DNA from 3 places in the Rhodopseudomonas telluris genome. Region 1 is predicted to be linked to each of the others. Evidence: riboswitches for the same ligand, from Rfam matches in the RefSeq annotation. Region 1 holds a riboswitch; each other region holds the start of a gene.
What was found. A riboswitch is a leader RNA that binds a small molecule or an ion and turns the genes downstream of it on or off. The one in region 1 is predicted to bind cobalamin.
Positions count from the first base shown of each region.

Region 2: linked by a shared signal. The riboswitch ahead of ACFFJ6_RS21130 (cysteine-rich small domain-containing protein) and the one ahead of ACFFJ6_RS18590 (hypothetical protein) in region 1 are both predicted to bind cobalamin.
Region 3: linked by a shared signal. The riboswitch ahead of ACFFJ6_RS00320 (HoxN/HupN/NixA family nickel/cobalt transporter) and the one ahead of ACFFJ6_RS18590 (hypothetical protein) in region 1 are both predicted to bind cobalamin.

Region 1 covers NZ_JBHLWM010000008.1:194,993-201,157, reverse strand. The annotation lists gene tcuB (tricarballylate utilization 4Fe-4S protein TcuB) at 1-1,103, shown strand, start outside; cobalamin riboswitch at 1,225-1,430, shown strand; gene ACFFJ6_RS18590 (hypothetical protein) at 1,542-2,090, shown strand; gene ACFFJ6_RS18585 (precorrin-8X methylmutase) at 2,087-2,716, shown strand; gene ACFFJ6_RS18580 (precorrin-2 C(20)-methyltransferase) at 2,713-3,441, shown strand; gene cobJ (precorrin-3B C(17)-methyltransferase) at 3,438-4,199, shown strand; gene ACFFJ6_RS18570 (cobalt-precorrin-6A reductase) at 4,166-4,915, opposite strand; gene cbiE (precorrin-6y C5,15-methyltransferase (decarboxylating) subunit CbiE) at 4,947-6,165, shown strand, end outside.
Region 2 covers NZ_JBHLWM010000008.1:790,871-797,035, forward strand. The annotation lists gene ACFFJ6_RS21115 (FecCD family ABC transporter permease) at 1-714, shown strand, start outside; gene ACFFJ6_RS21120 (ABC transporter ATP-binding protein) at 711-1,499, shown strand; gene ACFFJ6_RS21125 (ABC transporter substrate-binding protein) at 1,517-2,368, shown strand; gene ACFFJ6_RS21130 (cysteine-rich small domain-containing protein) at 2,405-2,734, opposite strand; cobalamin riboswitch at 2,920-3,124, opposite strand; gene ACFFJ6_RS21135 (tyrosine phosphatase family protein) at 3,182-3,769, opposite strand; partial or broken gene ACFFJ6_RS21140 (cobyric acid synthase) at 3,804-5,187, shown strand; gene ACFFJ6_RS21145 (TRAP transporter substrate-binding protein) at 5,882-6,165, shown strand, end outside.
Region 3 covers NZ_JBHLWM010000001.1:62,497-68,661, reverse strand. The annotation lists gene ACFFJ6_RS00335 (ABC transporter substrate-binding protein) at 1-310, opposite strand, end outside; gene ACFFJ6_RS00330 (ABC transporter ATP-binding protein) at 312-1,088, opposite strand; gene ACFFJ6_RS00325 (FecCD family ABC transporter permease) at 1,085-2,110, opposite strand; gene ACFFJ6_RS00320 (HoxN/HupN/NixA family nickel/cobalt transporter) at 2,118-3,191, opposite strand; cobalamin riboswitch at 3,266-3,475, opposite strand; gene ACFFJ6_RS00315 (DMT family transporter) at 3,526-3,849, opposite strand; gene ACFFJ6_RS00310 (class I SAM-dependent methyltransferase) at 3,846-4,550, opposite strand; gene ACFFJ6_RS00305 (BtaA family protein) at 4,726-5,949, shown strand.

The DNA of each region.
Region 1 (6,165 bases):
CCGAGGCCGAGCGCCAGCTTCGAATCTGCACGGCCTGCATGTATTGCGACGGCCTGTGTCCGGTGTTCCCGGCGATCGACAATCAGCATCGCTTCGAACTCAGCGACCTCGCCTATCTCTCCAATCTTTGCCACAACTGCCGCGGCTGCTGGAGCGTGTGCCAGTACACGCCGCCACATCCCTTCGCCATCAATCTGCCGACGACGCTGGCCGCGCTCCGCCAGCGATCCTACGCGGACTATCTGTGGCCGGCTGCGCTTGGCCATGCGTTCCGCCGTCCCTTCCTCAGCATCGCTGTCGTGGTCAGCACCGCGCTGCTGTTCACGCTGGCCGCGGTGCTGCTCTCAACCTCTCCCGCCGAACTCTTCGGCGCCGATGATAGCGCCGGCGCGTTTTATCGGGTGCTGCCGTGGCCAATGATGGCGGGCGCCGCCGGGGCATCGCTGCTCTGGGCGATGCTGTGCATCGCCCTGGCCACGGTGCGCTACTGGCGAGCGACTGCGCCGCCGCTCCCGACGAACGCGATCCTCCAAGCGCTTCGCCCTGCATTCCGCGACATCGTCACGCTGCGCCATCTCGGCGGCGGCGGCCCCGGATGCACCGATATCGATGAGCGCCCCTCGCATCAGCGCCGGATCGCGCACCACGTCATGGTCGCCGGCTGCATGGGCACCGTGCTCTCGACTGTCGTGGCGGCGATCTATCACAAAGGCTTCGGCTGGCTCGCGCCCTACCCGCTGCTCAGCCTGCCGGTGATGCTCGGCGGCGTCGGCGGGCTGGCGATGCTGGTGGGCATCGGCGGCCTGCTGACGATCGAGCAACGCGCCGACAGGCAGCCGTCCGATCCGCACGAGGCGCAGCTCAACGTCGCCTTTCTGATCCTGCTGGCGCTCGTCACCCTCAGCGGCCTCGCCGTGCTGGCGCTGCGCGAGACCGCCGCGATGGGCCTGCTGCTGATCCTGCATCTCGGCCTGGTGTTCGGCTTCTTCCTGGCACTGCCGTTCACCAAGGCGATCCACGCGCCTTTCCGGGCCGCAGCGCTGCTGCGCGCGGCGGCTGAAGCGGCGATTTCCAGGCCAACGGCCCGCAAGCCGGGCGACTGATCGGCTCATGGCCGTCCGCAGCGCTCCGTCTTGATCCATCGCAAGCGGGTGCGAAATTATTACGCCGAAACGACCGTCGGCCGGGCGGTAAGCTCGATTGACACCCCGTGGTTTTCAGACCAAACATCGGCCTGCCGACGGTTCCTGTCTTCGGACGGGACGAAGAGGGAATATCGGAAGCCGGCATCCTGCTCGGATGCGACGTGCCGAAGCTGCCCCCGCAACTGTGAACGGCGAGCCATCGCAACACGCCACTGGATGTTTCCGGGAAGGCTGCGCTGGCGACGACCCGTGAGCCAGGAGACCTGCCGTCGCCTGCTGATTGACGCCATTCCGGGCGGGGTGTTCCGGGGTGAAGTTCGGCCGTTCGGAGTGCAGGTCCGTTCGCCGGTTTCGCATCATCGCAGCGCGCGATGATCAACCGACGGATACGGCGCAATGCCGCTTTCGATTGTCTCGTCCGATGAGCGCGCCGGATCCGATCCGGCGTCTGCGCTCGCGCGTCCGGCCGATCTCGTCATGATCTCCTGTTCGGATGCCGAGCTGGCGCGTTATGCCTTGGCGTGGCATGGCGCCGGTTGCGATCTGCCGGCTCTGTATCTTGCAAAGGTGCAGCGGCTGCTGCCACATCCGGAGGCTGACCTCCGCGCCGCCATCGCGACCGCCCGCGCCGTACTGATCCATCTCCCGCATGGCCTCGACGATTGGCGCCGCGGCATCGAGGGCGTAGCAGCCAGCGCCCGCGACCGGCGGATCGCGCTCGCCGTTGTTGCGGCAGCCGACCCGGCAGATCCGGCACTCGATGCGCTCTCCAACCTGCCGCGCACCACGCTGCGCCGACTGGCGGCGCTGTGCCACCGTTCCGATGCGCGATCGGCTCGCGCGGTGCTCACGCAGTTGTCGCTGGCCGCCGGCCTGCCAATCGCGCCGTGGCTCGACGCGCCCACCGACGCGGTCCCTGAACTCGTCCGCGGAGAAGCGCGATGACCTACGTCTACGAGACCGACGGCGATGCGATCTATCGCCAGTCCTTCGCCATCATCCGAGCCGAGGCCAAGCTCGCGCGCTTTGCGTCCGATGCCGAGACGATCGCGGTGCGGATCATTCACGCCAGCGGCATGGTCGATGTCGCCGACGACATCGTGTTTCATGGCGACTTCGTCGCCGCCGGCCGCGCCGCACTCCGGGCCGGCGCGCCGATCCTGTGCGACGCGCAGATGGTCGCCAATGGCGTCACCCGCAAGCGGCTGCCGGCCGACAACGATGTGATCTGCACGCTGAGCGATCCCCGCGTGCCGGGACTCGCCGCTGAGCTGAAGACCACCCGGTCGGCCGCCGCGCTCGAACTCTGGCGCGAGCGTCTGGACGGCGCGGTGGTGGCGATCGGCAATGCGCCGACCGCGCTGTTCCGCCTGCTCGAGATCCTCGGCGAGCCCGGCGCGCCTAGACCCGCCGCGATCATCGGAATTCCCGTCGGCTTTGTGGGCGCCGCGGAATCCAAGGAAGCGCTGCTCGAAGCTGCTCCAGTCCCCTGCGTGGTGGTGCGCGGCCGCCGCGGCGGCAGCGCGATGGCGGCAGCGGCCATCAACGCGCTGGCGAGCGAACGCGAATGAGCAAGCCGACCGTCTACGGCGTGGGCGTCGGCCCCGGCGATCCGGACCTAATGAGCGTACGCGCCGCGCGGCTGGTCGGCGCCGCCAAGGTCGTCGCTTACTTCCGCAAGGCCGGCCGCGCCGGCCACGCGCGCACCATCGTCAACGGCCTGCTGGCGAGCGACGCGATCGAGGAGCCGCTCGACTATCCGGTGACCACCGAGATTGCGCTCGACGATCCGGCCTATGCGGCGACGCTGCGCAGCTTCTACGAAGAATGCGTCGCCCGGCTGTCGGCTCACGTCGCAAGCGGCCGCGACGTCGTCGTGCTGTGCGAAGGCGATCCGTTTCTGTACGGCTCGTTCATGCATTTGTATCACCGGCTGGTCGGCACGGTGCCGGTCGTGGTGGTGCCGGGCATCTCCGGCATGGCGGCATGCTGGACCGCGAGCGGCACGCCGATTACTTACGGCGACGACGTGCTTTGCGTGGTGCCGGCGACGCTGCGCGCCGAGCGGCTCGCCGAGGTGGTGCGCACCAGCGACGCCGTGGTAATCATGAAGCTCGGCCGCAATCTGCCGAAGGTGCGGCGCATCCTGCAGGACGTCGGCCTGCTCGACCGCGCCATCTATGTCGAGCGCGGCGCGATGGCCGGCGAGACCGTGCTCCGCCTCGCCGACAAACAGACCGACGAGGCGCCCTATTTTTCGATGATCCTTGTCCACGGCCAGGGACGACGGCCATGAGCGGCTCGCTGATCGTCGTCGGCCTCGGCCCCGGCGCACCGGAACTGATCACGCCGGAAGTCACCGCCGCCCTCGCCGCCGCAACCGACCTGGTCGGCTACGCGCCCTATGTGGCGCGCGTCGACGCTGGACGTGACGTGCGCCGGCATGCGTCGGACAATCGCGAGGAGATCGACCGCGCTGCGTTCGCGCTGAAGCTCGCCGCAGAGGGCCGCCGCGTCGTCATCGTTTCCTCCGGCGACCCCGGCGTGTTCGCGATGGCTGCGGCGCTGTTCGAGGCGGTCGAGGCCGGCGAGCCGGCGTGGCGCGATCTCGACATCCGCGTGCTACCCGGCGTCAGCGCGATGTTCGCCGCCGCGGCCCGCATCGGCGCCCCGCTCGGCCACGATTTCTGCGCCATCAACCTGTCGGACAATCTCAAGCCCTGGGAAACCGTGGAGAAGCGCCTGCGCGCCGCCGCCGAGGCCGACTTTGTCATCGCGCTGTACAATCCGATTTCGAAGGCGCGGCAGTGGCAGCTCGAAGCTGCCTTCAAGCTGCTGCGGAGCATTCATCCTGCTTCGGTGCCGGTGATCTTCGCCACCGCGGTGAGCGCGCCGCAGGAGCAGATCGATGTCGTCCCGCTCGGCGAGGCGCAGCCGGACCGCGCCAACATGCGAACTGTGGTGATGATCGGCTCGTCGCAAACCCGCATCATCGAACGCCGCGACGGCGCGCGCTTCGTCTACACGCCGCGGTCGGTCGGAGTGCTGTCGTGAGCGAGCCAGTGCATCACTTCGGCGACGCTGCCGACCGTGCGCCGCGGCGGGATCGCCGGCCGGCGTACCATCACCACGGGCAGCCCGAGATCGCGCGCGGCTTCGATCTTCGCCACCGCAGCCTCGCCGCCGGCATTCTTCGCCACGACGATCTCGATGCGATGCGCGGCGAGCAGCGCGCGATCACTGGCGCGGTCGAAAGGTCCGCGCGCGATGATGACTTCGACATTCGGCAACGGCAGCGGACCGCGCGGCGGATCGACCAGCCGAACCAGATAGAAGTGATGCTGCTGGGCCGCGAACAGATCGAGGTTCTGCCGGCCGATGCCGAGGAATACCCGGCGCGGCGCATCGCCAAGCGCGCCAGCCGCTGCCGGCAGATCATCGACCTCGGTCCAGCGATCGCCACTCTGTGCCGTCCATGGCACGCGTTCGAGTGCCAGCAGCGGCACGCCGGCGGCGGCGCAGGCGTCCACCGCGTTGCGGCTCATCTGCGCGGCGAATGGATGTGTCGCGTCGACAACGCGGTCGATCCGTTCTGCGCGCAAGTAATCGACGAGGCCAGCGACGCCGCCGAAGCCGCCGACGCGCGACGGAATCGGCGGCAGCTTCGGCGCCTCGGTCCGCCCGGCGAGCGACAGCACCGCGGCGATCCGCGGCTCGGCCGCCACCGCCGCGGCAAGACGGTTCGCATCGGCGGTGCCGCCGAGGATCAACAGGCGCAAAGACTGGTTCGAGCGAGGGATCATGGCCCTCAGCGATGACACGACGACGCCGTGGCTGTCCATCGTCGGAATCGGCGAGGACGGCTTCGAGGGCCTTTCAGAAAAAGCACGCGCGCTGCTGACGCAGGCCGAGCTGCTGATCGGCGGCGAGCGTCATCTGGCGATGGTGAGCGCGCTCGGCAGACCGGCGTTGCCATGGCGCGTGCCGTTCTCGGACTCGCTGCCCGAGGTGCTGGCGCAGCGCGGGCGCCGCGTCGTCGTGCTGTGCTCGGGCGATCCGTTCTGGCATGGCGCCGGCGCCGTCCTCGCCGATCATCTCGCGCCGGAGGAATGGACCGCACTCCCCGCGCCCTCGACGTTCGCATGGGCCGCCGCGCGGCTCGGCTGGCGCCTGGAGAACACGATCACGCTCGGCCTGCATGCTCAGCCGATTGCAGCGCTGCGATCTCATTTGCGGCCCAACGCGCGGCTGATCGTGCTGGTCCGCGACGGCGCGGCGGTGGCGCAGATCGCGGCCTATCTGACGAGTTCGAAATTCAGCGGCTCGCAGCTCACCGTGCTCGAAGCGCTCGGCGGCCCACGCGAGCGTGTCCGCCAGTCCACCGCCGCCGCCCTCGCCTTCACCGATATCACCGCGCCGGTCGCGCTCGGCATTGCGGTCGCAGCCGAGCCCGACGCCGCGATCATTCCCGTCACTTCCGGCTTGCGCGATGCGCTGTTTCAGACCGACGGCCAACTCACCAAGCGCGAGGTGCGCGCCGTGACGCTGTCGAGCCTGGCGCCGACGGGCGGCGAACTGCTGTGGGACATCGGCGCCGGCTCGGGCTCGATCGGCATCGAATGGCTGCTGGCGGCGCGGAGTAACCGTGCGATCGGCATCGAGGTGCGCGCGGATCGGCTGGCGAATGCCCGCGCCAATGCCGAGGCGCTCGGCGTGCCGCAGTTCGATCTGCGTCTCGGCCAGGCGCCGGAAGCGCTTGCCGGTCTGCCAACGCCGGACGCGGTGTTTGTCGGCGGCGGCGCCGGCCGGCCCGGCGTGCTCGATGCCGTCTGGGAGGCGCTGCCTGACGGCGGCCGACTTGTGGTGAATTCGGTGACGCTGGAAAGCGAAGCGCTGCTGATCGCCTGGCATGCGCGCCACGGCGGCGAGTTGCTGCGGCTCGGCGTCGAACGCGCAGCGCCGGTCGGTGGCCTGACCGCGTGGCGCGCCGCGATCCCGGTGGTGCAGTGGAGCGTTCGCA
Region 2 (6,165 bases), 600 kb from region 1:
TTCGGCGCCGTGCTGGTGATCTCGCTCGGCCTTGCCGACGCGCTGTCGTTCCTGCTGCCGCTGTCGGCGATCGGCATGGCGTTCGTCTCGGTGTTCATGTTGATAGCGGTGGCCGGGCGTAGCGCCAATCTGCTGCTGCTGATCCTCGCCGGGCTGGCGCTGTCGAGCCTCGCCGGCGCGGCGACCTCGCTGGCGCTCAATCTCGCATCCAATCCGTTCGCCGCGCTGGAGATCTCGTTCTGGCTGCTCGGCTCGCTCGAGGACCGCAGCTTCCAGCACGTCACGCTGGCACTGCCGTTCATGGCCTGCGGCGCGGCGCTGCTGCTGACGCGCGGCGAGGCGTTTCGTGTGCTCAGCCTCGGCGAGGAGGCCGCGCAGAGCCTCGGCGTCGACGTCGGCCGGCTGCGGCTGCAGGTGATCCTCGGCGTCGCGCTCGGTGTTGGCGCTGCCGTCGCCGTGTCCGGGACGATTGGCTTCATCGGTCTGGTGATCCCGCATCTGATGCGGCCGCTGGTCGGGCACGATCCGGGCCGGTTGCTGTTGCCGAGCGCATTCGGCGGCGCGGCGCTGCTGCTCGCCGCCGATATCGCGGTGCGCCTGATCCCGTCGAGCAGCGGCATCAAGGTCGGCGTGCTGACGGCGCTGATCGGCGTCCCGTTCTTTCTCTATCTGGTGGTGCGCGAGCGCCGCGCACTCAGCGGCAGCATGGCATGATCCAGGGTAATGACTTCGTCGCCGATGGGCTGCGGGTCAGTCTCGGCCGCCGTGTGCTGGTGCAGCCGATCTCGTTCGCCCTGCCGCGTGGCTGCCTGGCAGCCGTGGTGGGCCCCAGCGGCGCCGGCAAGACCACGCTGCTGCGCGCGCTTGCGGGACTCGTACCAAGCGAGGGCCGGGTGCTGCTCGGCGGCCAGGATGTCGCCCGCATGCCGGTGCGGCAGCGCGCGCGGCAGCTCGCTTATGTGCCGCAAGGTGAGGCGGTGCATTGGCCGCTGCCGGTGCGCGACGTGATCGCGCTGGGCCGTTATCCGCATGGCGGCGCCGATCCGCGCCGCCTGCAGGCGGGCGACTACGACGCGGTGAGCCGCGCGCTCGACGATGTCGATCTCGCGCCGCTACAGCATCGCCCGGTCACTGAGCTTTCCGGCGGCGAGCGGCGCCGCGTCGCCATCGCGCGGGCGCTGGCGACCGCCGCGCCAGTGCTGCTCGCCGACGAGCCGATCGCCTCGCTCGATCCTTACTTCCAGCTCTCGGTGATGGCGCTGCTGCAGCGCCAGGCTCGCGCCGGCGCGCTGGTCATCGTCGTCACCCATGACATCGGGCTGGCGGCGCGATTCGCCGATCAGGTCTTGATGCTCCTCGACGGCCGGCTTGCGGCGATGGGGCCGCCGAACGCCGTGCTGGCGCCGCCGAAACTCGCGGAAGTGTTTGCGATCGACGCCTATCGCGCCGATCACGAGGCACAGCCCGTGCTGGTGCCGTGGGCGATGCGGAGCGCGTGATGCGGAGGTGGTTGCTCATGGTGGTGATCAGTTGCGCCGGGCTGATCGCCGCGCCATCGGCCACGGCGGCCGCGCGGATCGCCTCGATCAATATGTGCACCGATCAGTTGCTGCTCGGGTTGGCCGATCCCGACCAAATCGTCGGGCTCGGGCCCTATGCGCGTGATCCGCATCTGTCGTGGCTGGCGAAGCAGGCCGAGCGCTATCCGCGGCTGTCGGGAGAGGCCGAAGACCTTCTGATACTTGCGCCCGACGTCATTCTGGCGGGACGCTACGGAAAGCGGGCGACACGCGACATCCTGCGCGCGAAGAACCTGCGGGTCGAGGAGTTCGACACGCCGCGCAGCATCGACGACGTCAAGGCGCAGATCGTGCGGGTCGGCAGGCTGGTGGGGCATCCTGAACGCGCCGATGCGATGATCGCCGAGCTCGATCGCGCGATCGGGCGCGCCAAGGCTGCGGCGGCAAGACATCCTGCGCGGGTGCTGGCGCTGTCGCGGCGCGGCTGGGTGACGGGCGGCGACAGCCTGCTGAGTTCGCTGCTGAAGACCGCGGGTCTGTCGAACGCTGCTACTGATCTCGGCTACGCCTATGGCGGTTTCGCATCGCTGGAGACGATTGTCGCGGCGCGGCCCGATCTGCTGTTGCTCGCCGAGGATCAGCCCGCGGCCGAGGACCAGGGCAAGGCGCTGTTGCTGCATCCGTCGATCCAGCGCGCTTATCCGCCAAGCCGCCGCATCGTCATTCCGGAGCCGCTGACGATCTGCGGCGGCGCGATGTTCGCGGTGGCGCTGGACCGGCTGGTCGCGGCGATCGAACGCATCGACCACGCGGGGACGCTGCCGGTGGGCGCGCGGGCCAGTGACTAGATGAGGATTTGCGCCTGCGAGCCATCGATCAGCTACTCATCGCTCGGACGTAGCGTCCTTGATCCGTTTGGGATCCTGCGCGCAGCCGTCCCAGATGCGCGGCTTTTCGAGCCAGCGCTGGATGAATTTCCAGGAGCGGCGATAGCCGTTATGCGGCAGCGTGCAGGCGCTGCAATCCTTCCGCAGCAGGCCGTTGCGATCGGTGAAGACCTGATAGGGCCCCGGGCACTCGTAGGCGATCAGGGGGCAGTAGCAGAACAGGCAGTTGAACTCGCGCTCGACGCCCGGATGACACGGCAGGAACGGGCAGGCCGCGTTGGTGAAGCCCTTGAAGGCTTCGTTGGTCGTGGTGTCTTTCGGTTCCATGGTGGCTCGATGACAGACGCCATCCGAGCTGGGCGCAGACGCAGCTGCGCGTGCGGACGGCGATCGACGCCGTGGTGCGGCGTCAGCACATATCTGGGGGGAGGCGGCGCATTCCGCGCCCGGCTGATGCCGATCAGTTCGCCGTTGTCATCGCGAGCTCCTGCTATCGACCCACCGTCGATCCGGGTTGAACAACGCCTGCGGCCGGTCTCCTGGCTCGCGGATGTGGTCCGGATCGCCTTCCCGAGTCGCATCGCGACGCAGTGGCATGCTGGTCCGGACAGATCCGCTTACAGTTGCGGGGGCAGCTGCGGCATGGGCGATCTCTCGCCGCACCGCATTCCCAGTTTCACCTCTCGCACGAGAGGCACCGTAGGCAGCACAAAGCACAGCACGCCGCGCGGCGACGTGCAAGACCAAAGCGAATGCTCTCGTTTGTTGGTCGAACTAAGCCGAGCGGCCGAGCGGCAGTTCGAACGGCGGCACCTCGCCGTCGACCTCGCGGCCGCGACCAATGCCGGCGATGGCGTCGACCATTCGGCCGTTGCGTGCCAGCACATCGTCCGCCAGCGCGACCATCAGCTTGTTCGGCGTTGCGGTTGGGGAGGCGCGGCGCAGCGCATCGGCGATGATCACTTCGTCGCCCGGTGCGCGTTCGCACGCCATCACATAGGCGGCGGCCGGCGACCGGCTGACGCCCATCCAGCAATGCACCAGCACGTCTTCGTCCGTACTGCAGCCGCGCGCGAACTCGATGATCCGGCGCACGATCGCATCGTCCGGCGCGACGTGAACCGAACCGGCGACATCGACGTCGTTGAACGCAAGGATCAGGCGGTCGGCCGGCAACCAGCTTTCATCGAACACCACGCGCTGCCACGGCGCCATCAGGGACAGCGATCGCGCCGGGCGGCGCTCGGCGACAAGGCGAGGGGCGTGATCGAGCGCGCTGACGATGATCATGCCGCGTCCTATCCGGCAGCGCGCCACAACCGTCAAGCCGGCCGCGATCACCTCTTCGTCGTGCTCACCCACGACGTCATCCGATCTCTTCCAACCGAGTGCCGCCATGACCGTCGACGTCGATGACCTGATTTCCCGTATCCGCTTTTCCGCCCGGCCGGACACCGGCCCACGGTGCGCCCGCGCGCTGATGATCCAGGGCACCAGTTCGGACGTCGGCAAGAGCATGGTGGTGGCGGGCCTGTGCCGGGCCTATGCGCGGCGCGGCCTCGCGGTGCGTCCGTTCAAGGCGCAAAACATGAGTAACAACGCCGCCGTCGCGGCAGATTCCGATCTGCCTTCGAGGCCGGACGGCAAAGCGCCGCGCGGCGAGATCGGCCGCGCGCAGGCGCTGCAAGCGCGGGCCTGCGGCGTGCCGCCGTCGATCCACATGAACCCGGTGCTGCTGAAGCCGCAGAGCGAGATCGGCGCGCAGGTGGTGCTGCGGGGGCGGGTGCTCGGCAATTGTCCGGCGCGGGTCTATCACCATATGCGGCAGCGGCTGATCCCGGCGGTGCTCGACAGTTTCGAACGCGTCGCCGCGGATTCGGATCTGGTGCTGGTGGAGGGCGCCGGCAGTGGCGCCGAGGTGTATCTGCGCGCGTCCGACATCACCAATATGCGGTTCGCCGAGGCCGCCGATCTGCCCGTCGTCTTCCTGTCCGATATCGACCGCGGCGGCACCATGGCGGCGCTGGTCGGCAGCTACGTGTTACTAAGCGAAGCGGATCGCGCGCGCGTGGTTGGTTATCTGATCAACAAATTCCGTGGCGACTTCTCGCTATTCGAGCCGGGCTGCCGCACCATCACCGAGCAGACTGGCTGGCCGTTTCTCGGCGTGCTGCGCTGGTTTCCCGGCGCCGACCGGCTGCCCGCCGAAGATTCGCTGGCGCTTGAGCGCGCCGCCGCGGCCAGCCGCGGCCGGCTGGGACGTCGACATCCACGCCCACGTCCGGCGCGGCGGCCGCGTGGTCGGGCTGTGTGCCGGCTTCCAAATGCTCGGCCGTGTCGTCCGCGATCCGCTCGGCCTCGAAGGTCCGCCCGGCGAGACGGCCGGGCTCGGCCTGCTGGAGATCGAGACCGAGATCTCTGGCGACAAGCGCCTGGTCGAGATCGACGCCCGCGACCGCCTCAGCGGCTGCCGGGTCACCGGCTACGAAATGCACATGGGCCGGACCACCGGCGCCGGCCTGGCGCGGCCGTGGCTGACGCTCGACGACCGCGCCGGGCTTCGGCCCGAAGGCGCGGTGTCGGCTGACGGCCGGGTCGTCGGCGGCTATCTGCACGGCATCTTCGGCGGCGACGATTTCCGGTCGGCCTGGCTGGGGCAGGTCGGCGCCGCGACCTCGGGTCTCGATTTCGAGCGCCGCGTCGAGGATGCGCTCGAGACCTTGGCCGACCATTGCGAGAGCAACCTGGATCTCGACGCACTGTTGGCGCTGGCGCGATGACGAACGACGCCGTCGCGATCGTCCGACCATCGCGGCGGCGCGGCCATCAGGCCGTGTGGCTGTCGGGCTCGAGACAGTTGCAGCTCGGTGTCCGGCCTAGTTGGTGTCCAGCCTGGAGAGTGGTCGAGACCGAGGAGGCCGTGCGCTTGGCGATGCCGAGGCCTCGTTCGAATGCCCCACAGCCATATCCGTAATTCGCATAAGGTATATTATGGAATATATAGATTTATAAGAAAATGCCATAAACTTGCGCGGGCTTTCGAATGTTCGCCGCGCGCGGTGCCGTGACGGCACGCCGGCAGCAAGCAGCTTTCGTCGTCCGTCCGCGTGTTGCTGTCGGATTGATCTCAGCTTCGGTTTGCGATGCCGCTCCGTGCCAATGTCGTAGCCGTCTCGGCCTGATGATGACGTGGAGCGTTTCCGTCGGTCATCTCATCCAGCCCGAGCCACGCTCGCGAAGCCTCGCGATTCTCTCAAGCCGGTCGTTCGCCGTTCACGCTGGGCCCGCTCACGCAGTCCTGCGGCCGGCGCTCCGGGCTTCCGGCGCGATCCGCGACACCGTCTGGACAAGTCCCATGGCCGCGGTCCGCCGGACGGAAATCGCTTGACCGGCTGGGCCGAAATGATGACCAAAGGCGCGTCGACTTTTCGGATCGGGTCGCAGAAAACAAGAAGCGTTATTGGAGGAAGCCAGATGAGCATTTCGCGCAGGACGATGTTGAAGGCGTCGGCGGCTGCGGCCGTCGTCGGCGGCGTTGGGGCGCCGTGGGTGGCGCGCGCGGCGGAGGCCGAGTTCGTCTATAAGTACGCCAACAACCTGCCCGACACCCATCCGCTCAACGTCCGCGCCCGCGAAATGTCGGCGGCGATCAAGACCGAGACCAACGGCCGGGTCGATCTGCAGGTTTTTCCGAACAATCAGCTCGGCTCCGACACCGACATGCTAAGCCAGATCCGCTCCGGCGGCGTCGAGTTCTT
Region 3 (6,165 bases), on a different contig from region 1:
GCAGCAGCTCGCGGGTCGCGCGTTTGGTGAAGCGGCCCATGACGATGATGTCCGGCTTCAGCATCAGCACGTCCTCGGCCTCGCCGGATAGTTTCGGGAAGCTGGCCGCTTGGCTCGCAAGAAACGACCGCGCTTCGTCGCGGGCATAAGGGCTGAGGCCGAGGATTTGCTCCGGATCGGCGAGCGTCATCAGCAGCTGATCGGTGCAGACATTGATCGAGGCGATGCGCGGCAACGGCGCGGCATGCGCAGCCCATGGCAGACCGGCCGCCAGCGACGCAACGACGACGAGCCCGCGCCACGCGCTCACATCAGACTCCCGCCCACGGCAGGATCACGCCGCTATCCTGATAGTCGGCCCGATAGGCGCTGACGCGGAACACTTGTTGGAGCACCTCGTCCGACAACGCCTCGTGCGGCGTTCCCTGTGCGGCGAGCCGCCCCGACGCCATCACCAGCACCGTATCGGCAAAGCGCGCGGCCAGACCGAGATCGTGCGTCACCACGATCACCAGCGTGCCGGCATCGGCGGCCTTGCGCAGCGTCTGCATCACGTCGAGTTGATAGCGCGGATCGAGCGAGGCCGTCGGCTCGTCGGCCAGCACCACCGGTGCTTCGACCGCCAGCACGCGCGCCAGCGCGACACGGCTACGCTCGCCGCCGGACAGTTCGGTGACGACGCGATCGGCAAACGGCGCGACGTCGGTCGCCGCCATCGCGCGCGCGACCGCGTCGGCATCCAAGGGCGACAACCGCGCCGGATCCGTGGCTCCGTGCGGGAAGCGACCGAGCGCGACGACGTCGCGCACCGGCAGCGGCCAATGCACCAGATGGCCCTGCGGCAGATATCCAAACCGCCGCGCGCGTTCGCGCAGCGGCAGCGCCGATAGCAAATCGCCAGCGATACGGACATCGCCCTCGGCCTCGATCAGCCCGGCCAGCGCACGCAGCAGCGTGGTCTTGCCGGCGCCATTGGGGCCGACCAGCGCCACCAGATGGCCTTTCGTCAGCTCGAGCGAGACGCCGTGCAGCACGGGGCGGCTGGACAGCGCGACGCGCAGATCGCGTGCGGTAAGAAAGGCGGTCATCCAAGCCCTCCGCCCAGCGACCGTCGTTCGCGCACGATCAGATACAGGAAGAACGGCACGCCGATGATCGAGGTCAGCACGCCGACCTTGATATCCGTGGTGGCTGGAATGATCCGCACCGCGATATCGGCGGCGAGCAGCAGCGCCGCGCCCGCGAGCGCGCTCGGGATCAGCAGCCGTGCCGGATCGTGGCCGATCAGCGGACGCACCAGATGCGGCGCCACCAGGCCGATGAAGCCGATCGTCCCCGACACCGAGACCGCGCCGCCGACACCGAGCGCGACGCCGATGATCACGATCAGCCGCAACCGCGCGACATCGACGCCGAGGCTCTGCGCGGTTTCCTCACCCAAGCTCAGCGCCCGGAAGGCCGCGCGTTGAGTCAGCAGCAGCGCCCCACCGACCACGATGAACGGCAGTGCCAGCATGACGTGGCGGAAACTGCGGTCTTCCAGCGAGCCGAGCAGCCAGAACGCGATCTCGAGACTGGCGAATGGATTACGCGACAGGTTCATCACCAGCGCAGTCGCAGCGCCGGCGAGGCTGGAGATCGCGAGACCTGCCAGGATCAGCAGCAACAGGCTGGCGCCGCGTCCTGCGACAGCGAGTAGCGCGAACACCGAGACGAACGCCATGCTGATCGCCGCGACCGGCAGCGCATAGGAGCGCACATCCGCCCAGCCCAGCGCGATGATCAGCACCGCGCCGAACGCCGCCGATTGCGGCGCGCCGAACAGCGATGGCGACGCCAGCGGATTGCGCAGCAGCCCCTGCAGCGCAGCGCCCGACAGCCCGAGGATCGCGCCGATCGCCAGCGCCAGGATGGCGCGGGGCAGCCGGATCTGCTGCACGATGATCTGCTGCACATCACCGCCGCGGCCGATCAGGCCGTCGATCACCGCGAGCGGCGACAGCTTCACCGGGCCGACGCCGAGCGAGCCGATCGCCAGCACGGCGACGACGAACAGCAACGCGGCGGTGACGACCGCCGCGCGCGAGGAGCGATGCGAAACGATGGCGATCAAACGCTCATTCCCGTGCGCCCGAGACGCGCGCGTCGAGCCGGTGATAGCCGTTCAGCCGATAGATGATGGTGGAGATGATCCAGCTGGCGACGAACAGCGCGACGATGCCGTAGCCGAGCGCGCCGAAATTCTCGTTGAGCTCGGTGATCCATTCCCAGAACGCGCCTTCGAGATGCAGCCGGCCGGCCAGCAGGCCGAGCGTCTCGATGCCGCCGATCACGATGGCGACCAGCACCGACACCGAGGTGATGGTCATGTTGTAGTACAGCTTGCGCACCGGATTGCGATAGGCCCAGCCATAGGCGCCGAGCATCAGCACGCCGTCGAGCGTATCGACCAGCGTCATGCCGGCAGCGAACAGCGCCGGGAAGATCAGGATCGACCAATGCGAGATGGTGCCCGCATTGTTGGCGGCGAGGCCGAACAGGCTGATCTCACTGGCGGTCTCGAAGCCGAGCGCGAACAGCAGGCCGATCGGATAGAGCTGCCAGCTCTTCGAGACGAAGCGAAACAGCGGCCGAAACAGCCGCGCCAGCCAGCCGCGCTGCTGCAGCAGATGATCGATGTCGTCATCGTGCACGACCTCGCCAGCCCGCACCTTTTTGAACGCGCGGTAGACGCCGCTCAGCACCGACAGATTGGCCAGAGCAATCGCGAACAGGAACAGCGCCGAGGCCGAGGTGCCGATGATGCCACCGATCTCGCGGTAGCCGGCGAACCGTTCGGTGAGCGAATTGGCCGCCACCGCGATCGCCAGCGACGCCACCAGCACCACGGTGGAGTGACCGAGAGCGAAGAAGAAGCCGACCGCGACCGGGCGTTTGCCCTCCTGCATCAGCTTGCGGGTGACGTTGTCGATCGCCGCGATGTGATCGGCGTCGAGCGCGTGGCGCAGGCCGAGGCTGTAGGCCAGCACGGCGGTGCCGATCAGCACCGGCTGGCCGGCGAAGGCGGTGAGGGCCCAGGCCCAGGCGGCGATATTGGCGATCACCAGGCCGCCGAGCACGGCGACCAGCCGGACGCGGAATCCGTCCGGACGAGCGACAGCGACTGTGGGAGGAGCGAGTATGTCTGACATGAGAGTCCCCGAACGGTGAGCAGCTTCCTGTCACCCATGCGGCGGACCGCCCCAGCCGCGCGCACCGCACGCTGGAAGATGACGTGGCTCAGGCCGGTCTCCTGGCTCGCGGGTCGTCGCAATCCCTCGCCTTCCCGGCCCTCGCTTGGGTCAGTGGCATGATGAAGGATCGCTCGCCGCCTACAGTTGCGGGCGCAGCGCCGGCTTGAGACACCCCAAAAGGCGTCTGCACCGGCTTCCCTGTGCCGGACGATTCCCGGCACACCTGAACGGAACGATCAAAGGCGGGCGGACCTGCTTTGTCAATCGCCGCCTTGGTCTGGGCGCGGTGGGGTCAGGCCGGCGTGCTGAGCTTGAGGCCGATCATGCCGGCAACGATCATCGACAGGCACAGCACGCGCAGCGCATTGGCGGGCTCGCCATACAGCGCCATGCCGACCACGATGCTGCCGGCGGCGCCGATGCCGGTCCACACCGCATAGGCGGTGCCGAACGGCAGCGACTTCAGCGCGATACTCATCAGGCCGAAGCTGGCGGCGATCGCCACCAGCGTGCCGAGCGCGGGCCAGAGCTTCGTGAAGCCGTCCGAGTGCTTTAGTCCTAGCGCCCAGACGATCTCCATCAGGCCCGCGGCAAGCAGCGCGAGCCACCCGGTCATGCAGGGCGTCGCGTCGGCAGCGTCAGCACCGCGGCCTGGGCGTAGCCGCGATACGGCCGGTCGAAGCTCAGTCCGGCGCCAGTGCGCACCGCGATCTGTGCCAGCGTCGCCTCGAGCTGATCGCGCGGGGTGACGCCGAACAGCGCCAGCCAATGCTGCAGCGCGTGGCGGGCGAAACCAGGCAACCCGGACTGATCGCCGAAATCGACGATATGCAATTGTCCGCCCGGCTTCAGGCTCGCGATCGCATGTTCGATCACCGCAACCCAATCCGGAATCATCGACAGGCTGTAGGAGATCATCACCCGATCGAACGCCACCGGCTGGCCAAACACGCCTTGCGCGGTGAAGTTAGTCGCATCGCCATGCGCCACCTTGGCTCGGCCATTGAGGCCAGCACGCGCGATGGCGCCGATCGCCGAGGTCAGCATCTCGGTCGAGACGTCGAAGCCGTAGAACCGCGCCTCGGGGTAGCGCAGGGCAGCGGCGACCAGATTGCGGCCGGTGCCGCAGCCGATTTCGAGCACATGGCCGCCGGCGGGCGGCGCCAGGCTGCTGATCAGCTCGTTGCGACCAAGAAGATAGTACCGACGGGTGATATCGTAGATGTGCCGCTGATAGCGATACATCCGGTTCATCCGCGTCGTCGCGTCGACCGGCCAGGACGGATCGACTGTGAGTTCAGACCGGACCATCGTCATGGAATGCACCCTCGCGCAGGTGGAATCGTCCGCTCTCCATCCGATTTTGCGACGACAGGGTGATGACAGCCGGCAGTTCCAGGACCTGTTTCAACTCCTGCTCCAGACCTGCCGACTGTCGCAAAACTGCATTGCTACGCGGCTATTCTCGACCGATGACCGAGTCGAGGACGGTATGAATACGCAGCAACTCATCGCGGACGCGGTCCGCAACAGCAAGGATCGCAGCGAGTCAACGATCTGGGACCGACTGTTTTCGATCTGGTTCCGACGGCTGGTCTACACCCAGATCTGGGAAGACCCCGAGGCGGATCTTGCTGCGCTGCAACTGCCGATCGGCTCCACCATCGTGACAATATCGTCGGGCGGCTGTAACGCGCTGTCCTACCTCACCGCCAAGCCGGCGCAGGTGTTCGCGGTCGATCTCAACGAGGCGCATCTGGCGCTGCTGAAGTTGAAGCTCGCAGGGCTGCGCGCGCTGCCGGACTACGACCAGTTCTGGCGCTTCTTCGGCGAAGGCGAAGCCGACGACAACGCCGACCTGTATCGCCAGCGCCTGCGGCCGCAACTCGACCGCGATGCGCGCAGCTACTGGGACGAACGCGACTTCCGCGGCCGGCCGCGCTATCGTTACTTCACCGACGGCTTCTATCGGCACGGCGCGCTCGGCAGCTTCATCGGCTTCGCGCATCTGCTGGCGAAATTCGCCAAGATCGACCTGAAGGCGCTTCTCGAAGCGGCGCCGGATTCGTTGGAGCGGCAGGATGCGTTGCAGCGCGTCGACCGACTGTTCCATTCGGGATTCGCGCGGCTGTTGACACGCACGCCGGCGCTGCTGTTCAGCCTCGGCATTCCGCCGCAGCAGCGCGACCTGCTCGGCGGCAATCAGCCGCTCAACGAAGTGCTGCATCAGCGCCTGCTGCGCCTGATCAACGTCTATCCGAACGAGACCAATTACTTCGCCTGGCAGGCGCTGAGCCGGCGCTATCCGGGCCCCGGTGACGATTGCCTTCCGCTGTATCTGCAGCGCAGCCGCTACGCGCGGATGCGCTCCGGCGCCGGGCTGATCATTCCGGTGCACGAAAACCTGCGTGTCTTTCTCGAAAGCCTGCCGGCCCGACAGATCGACGCCGTCGTGCTGCTGGACTCGCAGGACTGGATGGCGCCCGAGGAAATCCGCGCGCTGTGGGACGCGATCGATCGGTCCGGCAAGGATTCGGTGCGGGTGATCTTCCGCACCGCCGGAGCGGAGTCACCGCTCGAGACCGAAGCCTTGTCGCCGCTGCAGCAGGTCTGGCACCGCGACGCGGAACGCAGCGCGATCGGCTTCGACCGCGACCGCTCGGGCATCTACGGCGGCTTCCATTGCTACGCACGCCGGTCCGCGAGTGTCGCCTGACCGCCGCGGACATGACCCGAAAGAGGCACCCGGTTTGATTCAGCTCAATCCGGAACTGTCATAATCGGCTACTTAGATACCTGACGATGCTTGGCGCGATGCTATTGTTCGTTGCGCGCGGGGCTTCGTCTCTCCCCTGACTGGCCCCGCACTTCCGATGCCGCAATCGGGAGGCGGGGTTTTATCTACGAGACGTCGCGCAGCGCGCGCCGTCCG